DNA from 2 places in the Allobosea sp. BE125 genome. Region 1 is predicted to be linked to the other one. Evidence: predicted binding sites of a transcription regulator. Region 1 holds the regulator's gene; the other holds the start of a gene.
What was found. The regulator LexA, encoded in region 1, represses DNA repair genes until DNA is damaged. The targets are predictions, from matches to a motif close to TGTTCNNNNTGTGTTCNG.
Positions count from the first base shown of each region.

Region 2: the regulator LexA is predicted to act here: its motif matches at 1,934-1,951, upstream of J2Y55_RS27460 (YifB family Mg chelatase-like AAA ATPase).

Region 1 is NZ_JAVDTY010000002.1:120,943-124,840, reverse strand. It holds gene J2Y55_RS05880 (ComEC/Rec2 family competence protein) at 1-1,527, shown strand, start outside; gene lexA (transcriptional repressor LexA) at 1,521-2,240, opposite strand; gene J2Y55_RS05870 (molybdopterin molybdotransferase MoeA) at 2,375-3,586, opposite strand; gene moaC (cyclic pyranopterin monophosphate synthase MoaC) at 3,583-3,898, opposite strand, start outside.
Region 2 is NZ_JAVDTY010000016.1:55,028-58,925, reverse strand. It holds gene msrA (peptide-methionine (S)-S-oxide reductase MsrA) at 1-563, shown strand, start outside; gene J2Y55_RS27470 (TIGR00645 family protein) at 677-1,243, shown strand; gene J2Y55_RS27465 (GNAT family N-acetyltransferase) at 1,304-1,813, opposite strand; gene J2Y55_RS27460 (YifB family Mg chelatase-like AAA ATPase) at 2,004-3,542, shown strand; gene J2Y55_RS27455 (ATP-binding protein) at 3,749-3,898, shown strand, end outside.

The sequences.
Region 1 (3,898 bases):
ATCGACCGCGCCCGCAACGCCCTGACCGCCCGCATCGCCAGCGTCGGTGGCGGGCAGGCCGGTGCGATGGCGGCGGCGCTGGTGACCGGCAAGCGTGGCCTGATCACGGAAACGACCAATGCCGATCTGCGCGCGGCGGGTATCTACCACGTCGTCTCGATTTCGGGCCTGCACATGGTGCTCGCCGCCGGTACGATCCTCTGGCTGGTGCGGGCGCTGCTGGCGCTCTCGCAGACGCTGGCCTTGCATTGGCCGCTCAAGAAGATTGCCGCCGTTGCCGCCATGGTCGGAGCAACCGCCTATTGCATCTTCTCCGGCTCCGACGTCGCAACCGTCAGGTCATTGATCATGACGCTGGTGATGCTCGGCGCAATCCTGATCGACCGCCCGGCGCTGAGCATGCGCAACCTTGCCTTGGCGGCCATCATCGTCTTGCTGCGCGAGCCCGAGGCGCTGCTCGGGCCGAGCTTCCAGATGTCGTTCGGGGCGGTCGCGGCGCTCATCGCCTTTGCCGAGCGCTGGGAGGAACGCAATCAGACCGCGCCGCCATCGCCATGGCCCTGGCCGCTGCGCCCACTCTGGATCGCCGCCAGCGGCACCGTCATCACGACCCTGCTGGCGACGGCGGCGACGGCTCCGTTCGGCGCCTATCATTTCCAGACCTTCAATCCGTTCGGGCTGCTCGGCAATGCGCTCGCCTTGCCCTTCGTCTCGCTGTTCGTCATGCCGGCTGCGGTGTTCGGAGTGCTGGTCTACCCCTTCGGCCTCGACTGGCCGGCCTGGTGGCTGATGGGCGCCGCCTCCGAGGTGGTGCTGCGGCTGGCCCACTGGGTCGCGGCGATCGACCATTCGACGCTGATCATTCCCGCCTTCGGCGAGGCCGCGCTGGTCTGCCTCGCCATGACATTGCTCTGGCTGACGCTGTGGAGCACGAAGCTTCGGCTGCTCGCCATCGTGCCGCTGGTGATGGGTGTCACGGTTGCGGCCAAGCCGGACCGGCCGGATATCGTCATCGAACGCGACGGTTCCGGTCTCGTCGTGCGCGGAGCCGACGACCGTTTCATTCTGGCCGGCCGGCCAAGCAGCTTCGTGCTGCAACAATGGCTCACCGCCGATGGCGATGGGCGGCAGCCCACGGATGCGAGCCTGCGCCAGAATGCGGCTTGCGATACGCAAGGCTGTGTCGTCACTGCCCGCAATGGCCGCCGCATCGCCTATGCGAAAGACCGGCTCGCCGTCATCGAGGATTGCCTGCGCGCCGATCTCGTCGTCACGCCGATACCCTGGTCGGCTCCCTGCGCAGCGAAGCTGGTCGACCGGACGGCCCTGAGCCGCGACGGCGCGACCTCCCTCATCGGCACTGCAGGCGGCTGGCGTATGGTCCAGGCAGAACGGAAGGATGCCGATCGCCCTTGGATGCGCAAGCGCGCGGTGACAAGCCCAAGGCCCGCGCAGCCGCCCCCGACGCGGCAGCCGGAGAGGAACGATACGGGTGATGTGGCAGCCGAGCCCGATCGGCTTCAGTAGCGCCGCATCAGATTGACCAACCGGCCCTGGATCTTGACCCGATCGGGGCCGAGCACACGGGTTTCATAAGCCGGGTTTGCGGCTTCAAGCGCGATTGACGAGCCACGTTTGCGCAGGCGCTTCAGCGTCGCCTCCTCGTCATCGATCAGCGCCACGATGATGTCGCCGGTATTGGCCGTGTCCTGCCGGCGGATGACGACGGTGTCGCCGTCGAGAATGCCGGCATCGACCATCGAATCGCCACGCACCTCAAGCGCAAAATGTTCACCGGTGCCGAGCATGTCCGCCGGCAGCGCGACACTATGGCTGCGGCTCTGGATCGCCGAGATCGGCGTGCCGGCGGCGATCCGCCCCATCACCGGAATTGCGATCGTGGCCCGCGCATCCTCTTCGGGACTGGGCGCCGGGCGCGCCTTGCCGAGGCCGCCGCCCTGGCCAAGCCCGCCTTGCACGATGGAGGGGCTGAAGCGCGCCCGCCCGCCCTGTGGCATGCCGACGCCATCGGGAAGCTTGATCACCTCCAACGCGCGGGCGCGATTGGGCAGCCGGCGAATGAAGCCGCGTTCCTCCAACGCCATGATCAGGCGATGAATGCCGGATTTCGAGCGGAGATCGAGCGCGTCCTTCATCTCGTCGAAGGAGGGCGGCACGCCGCTTTCACGCAGGCGTTCCTGGATGAAGCGGAGCAATTCGAATTGTTTGCGTGTCAGCATGGTCCCCGCCAGCGCCCGCGGCGCGAATTCGAAACAAATCACGAACATCATACACGTTCGTGTTGTGTTCCGCAAGCAAGTCCAGAGCCGGACCCGATCAGATTGCATCGCAACCCGATCGGATAACGCTTTCTCTAGCGGAGGCGGATGATCCGGCAGGGCGCGCCTTCTTTTGCCGGCTTTGCATGGGCCGGGCGAATGACCAGCGCCCGAGCACGTGCCAGATTGCCCAGCATCGAGGAATCCTGCTTGGCGAAGGGGCTGGCGAGCCAACCGGCCTCGATGTGCTGAAGATCGGCGCGCAGATAATCCTCGCGTTCATCATTAGCCGGCATATCGATTCCGAGGATCGCCGGCTCGCTGCGGTCGCGCGCGGGATCGGGCATGCCGAGCAGCGCCTCGATCAGCGGTGCCACGAACAGATGCCCGCAGACGATCGACGAGACCGGGTTACCGGGCAAGCCTACGGCGACCATGGCCCCGAGCCGTCCCATCATCATCGGCTTGCCCGGCCGCATCGCGATCTTCCAGAAGCCGAGCTCCATGCCCTGGCGCTTCAAGGCCTCCTGCACAAGGTCATGCGCCCCGACCGAAGCGCCGCCGAGCGTGATCAGCACGTCAGCGCCGGCTGCTCGCGCCCGCTCGATCTTGGCGGCGAGATCAGGATGATTGTCGCGCGCGATGCCGAGATCGAAGGCCGTTCCGCCGAGCTCCTCGACGATCGCCGCCAAGGAATAGCTGTTCGAGGCGACGATCTGGTCGGGCCCGACCGTTTCGCCCGGCAGGACGAGCTCGTCTCCGGTCGCCAGGATCGCGACCAGAGGCTTGCGTCGAACCGGCAGGGCAGGGTGTCCGGCTGCTGCCGCGAGGCCGAGTGCAGCACTGTCGAGCCGGCGTCCCGCCGGGAGGAGGAGGTCGCCTTTGCGGAAATCGAGCCCGGCGGGGCGGACGAAACGCCCCGGCTCAGCCCCTTCGCGGACGCGGATGACCGCGCTGCCGACACCGTCGGCATTCTCCTGGATCAGGATCGTATCGGCACCGTCGGGCATAGGCGCGCCGGTGAAGATGCGAATTGCCTCGCCGGCGCCGACCGTCCCTGCAAAGGCGCGCCCGGCCGCCGATTCGCCGATGACACGCAGCTCATTTGCCGGCGTAAGATCTATGGCTCGGGCCGCGTAGCCATCCATGGCGGAATTGGCGAAAGGCGGCTGCGTCCTGAGCGCGACGATATCGGCGCCCAAAACGCGCCCGGCGCAGGAGGCGAGCGGAACGGTCTCGACGGGCGTGGGCGCGGGAACGCTGTCGAGCAGCGCCTGCAGTGCGACCTTGACCGGGGTCAGGCTCATGCCGGCTGCCCCGCCTCGTAGACGCCGGATGTCCCGCCGGATTTGTGTACCAGCCGAATGCCCTCGATATGCATCGCGCGATCGACCGCCTTGACCATGTCGTAGACGGTGAGACAGGCGACACTGACGGCGGTGAGTGCCTCCATCTCGACGCCGGTCTGGCCTTTCATCTTCACCTCGGCGCGCACGCGCACGCCGGGCAATGCCTCGTCGATCGTGAGATCGACGGCGATCTTGCTGATCAGCAGCGGGTGGCAAAGCGGAATCAGTTCATGCGTGCGCTTGGCCGCCATGATGCCGGCGAGCCGGGCG
Region 2 (3,898 bases), on a different contig from region 1:
TCAGCAAGCGCCCGCTGCAGGGCCCCTATCCCGAGGGGCTGGAGACCGCTGTTTTCGGCATCGGTTGCTTCTGGGGGGCGGAGCGCAAGTTCTGGCAGATCGAGGACGGCATCTGGGTCACGGCGGTGGGCTATACCGGCGGCCTGACCCCGAACCCAAGCTATGAGGAGGTCTGCTCGGGCATGACCGGGCATAACGAGGTCGTGCGCGTGGTCTACGACCCCAGCAAGCTGCCCTATGAGATGCTGCTCAAGACCTTCTGGGAGAATCACGACCCGACCCAGGGCATGCGCCAGGGCAACGATGTCGGCACGCAATATCGCTCCGGCATCTATGTCACCACGCCCGCGCAGAGCGAGGCCGCCGAACGCTCGAAGGCCGATTATCAGCAGGCGCTCAGCCAGCGTGGCTATGGCCCTATCACCACCGAGATCCTCGACGCGCCGGAATTCTACTTCGCCGAGGACTACCACCAGCAATATCTCGCCAAGAACCCGGCCGGTTATTGCGGATTGGGTGGCACCGGCGTCGCCTGCCAGATCGGCCTCAGTGTCGAAGCCTGACGAAAACGCTGCTCCGGCAGCCGCCTGACGCAACCGGAACGAGGCCCCGCAGGCTTGCCTGCGGGGCCTCTTCACGTCATGGCAGGAGGAGAGAGGACATCAGAGGGCACAGGATGGCACAGCATCAGACCGAAGCGGAGACCGCGCCCGATTTCACGCCATCAGTCCCTGAGCGCGTCCTGGAGACCTTCCTCTCGGCCAGCCGCTGGCTGCTGGCGCCGTTTTATGTACTGCTCGTCGTCGCGCTTGGCGGCCTGCTGGTGAAGGCGCTGCAGGAGGCCTGGCACTTCATCAGCCATGTCTTCTCCGCGACCGAATCCGACGTGATCCTCGGTGTGCTCTCGCTGGTCGACCTGACCTTCACGGGCTCGCTGATCGTCATCGTGATCTTCTCCGGCTATGAGAACTTCGTCTCGAAGATCGACCCGAAGGCGCATCGCGACTGGCCGGAATGGATGTCGCAGATCGACTTCTCCGGCCTCAAGCTGAAGCTGATCTCCTCGATCGTCGCGATCTCGGCGATCCAGGTGCTGAAGGCCTTCATGAATGTGAAGGCCTCCTCCGACCGCGACCTGATGTGGCTCGTCGCGATCCATGTCGTCTTCGTGGTGTCGGGGCTGGTGATGGCCTGGACCGACAGGATCTCCGGCGAGGGGCATGGCGGCAAAGGCGGGCATTAGAGCCGGATCAATGCGAAAAACCGGTGCCCACTTTTTCAGGCAAGCCTGCCGCCCGCCCGCTCAAGGCCGGATACGCTCGAACATGGTGACTTCAGCGCTTTTGTAGGACGCCTGCCCGAAAGGCGCATAGCCCAGCTTTCCGGCCAGCCGGACTGAGGCCGTATTGTTGGGATTGATGATGCAGACGGTGCGGGTCTGCGGTCGATTGGCGTCGAACCAGGCATGGGCTGCGCCCACGGCCTCCGCCGCGATGCCACGGCCATGCGCCGCTGTCGCGGTGATCCAGGCGGCTTCCGGATAGGGATCGAACATCTCGCCGAGGCCGCGATGGAAGTCCGCGAGCCCGGTCTGGCCAAGCAAGCGGCCGCTCTCCTTCTCGATGATGACAAAAAGCCCATAACCCAGCAGCGACCAGTGCCCGGCATAGCGCAGCAGACGGTGCCAACTCTCCTCCCGCGACAGCGGCCCGCCGATAAAGCTCATGACCGCGGGGTCGGAGAGCAGCGCATAGCAAGCCTCGAAATCGTCCAGGACGGGCGGGCGGAGCAGCAGGCGTTCGGTCTCGATCATGATGCACTTGAACCACTTTCAATGCGCCCCGCCAATGGCGCGGATACGCGCTCCTGGTTGCGCGCCCGACGCATCGGCGCGACAGCCCGCATTCCGCCACGGCATGAATCGGCGAGCATAAGTTCCTGATATGTTCTTGCGTGAGACTTGAAGCTCGATTAGCCTCACGCAAGGGCAAGGGGCAGCGCAGATGGTGACGCGGGTCACGACGGTAGCATTCGAGGGCATCGAGGCGCGCGCCGTCGATGTGCAGGTGCAGGTGACGCCAGGCGGCGTCGCCTTCATCCTGGTCGGCCTGCCCGACAAGGCCGTGGCCGAGAGCCGCGAGCGGGTGCGCGCCGCGCTGATCGCCTCGGGGCTGGCGCTGCCGGCCAAGCGCATCACCGTCAATCTCGCGCCGGCCGACCTGCCAAAGGAGGGCAGCCATTACGACCTGCCGATCGCGCTCGGCGTGATGGCGGCGATCGGCGCGATCCCGGCAGATGCGCTGGCGGGCTACACGGTCCTGGGTGAGCTCGCGCTCGATGGCTCGATCACGGCGGTAGCCGGCGTGCTGCCGGCCGCAATCGCCGCCTATGGCAGGGGCCAGGGGCTGATCTGCCCGGCGGCGTCCGGCCCCGAAGCGGCCTGGGCCGCCGCCGATATCGACATCCTCAGCCCGCGCTCGCTGATCCAGCTCGCCAATCATTTCAAGGGCACGCAGGTGATGGCGCGGCCCGAGCCCGCCGTGGCGCGGCAATCGGGCTCCCTGCCCGACCTCGCCGACATCAAGGGCCAGGAGAGCGCCAAGCGGGTTCTCGAAATCGCGGCGGCCGGAGGTCATAATCTCCTGATGAACGGACCGCCCGGCGCCGGCAAATCGATGCTGGCTAGCCGGTTGCCCTCGATCCTGCCGCCGCTGAACCCGCGCGAATTGCTGGAAGTCTCGATGGTGCTCTCGGTCGCAGGCCATCTCGCCGACGGCGCCCTGACCGACCGGCGGCCCTTCCGCGCGCCGCATCACTCGGCCTCGATGGCAGCGCTCGTCGGCGGCGGATTGCAGGCCAAGCCCGGCGAGGTCTCGCTCGCCCATCACGGCGTGCTCTTCCTCGACGAATTGCCGGAGTTCCAGGCGCAGGCGCTCGACGCATTGCGTCAGCCGATGGAGACCGGCGACGTGCTGATCTCGCGGGCCAATCATCGCGCCGTCTACCCGGCCCGCTTCCAGCTCGTCGCAGCGATGAATCCATGCCGCTGCGGCAAGGCGACGGAGCCGGGCTTCGCCTGTCGCCGCCAACAGAACGAGCGCTGCATGGCGCAGTATCAGAGCCGCATCTCCGGGCCGATGCTCGACCGTATCGACATCACCATCGACGTGCCGGCGGTCACGGCGTCCGACCTGATCCTGCCGAGCCCGAGCGAGGGCTCGGCCGAGGTCGCGGCCCGCGTCGCCGCGGCAAGGCGGCTCCAGACGGCGCGGTTCGAGGCGCTCGGTCTCGGCGGCATCTCGACCAACGCCGCCTGCCCGGCGACGGTGCTGGACGAGATCGCGCGGCCCGACAATGCCGGCCTCAAGCTGCTCAGGGACGCCGCCGACGCGATGCGCCTGACGGCGCGGGCCTATCACCGTGTCCTCAAGGTCGCGCGCACGCTGGCCGATCTCGACAGCGAACCCAAGGTCGGGCGTATCCATCTGGCGGAGGCCCTGTCCTACCGCTCGCGCATCGACCAGGTTGCGCAGGCGGCGTGAGCCTTGGCCTTCTCGTAGGCCTTGGCCTTCTCGCGAGCTTTGGCCTTCTCGTAAACCTTGGCCTGCTACGGACAGCGCTCACTTGCGAGGCTGCGGGTTGTGCGGTCTCCGGAACACCCGCAGGGTGAACGTTTCATGCGGTTCAATCGCTAAACTTCGACGGTCCAACCAACTCTTTCTCAATAGGGCGATGATACACAGGGAACATGGTTTTCCTGTCATCAGCGCTGGCATTCTGGATGGCGGTCGCAACGGCGATCCTCGCAATCCTGTTCGCGCTCAAGCTGGCGCGGCAGCGCGACCGCGTCGTGCGCCAGGCCACCGAACTCGCCCATGACATCGAGACACTGAACGAC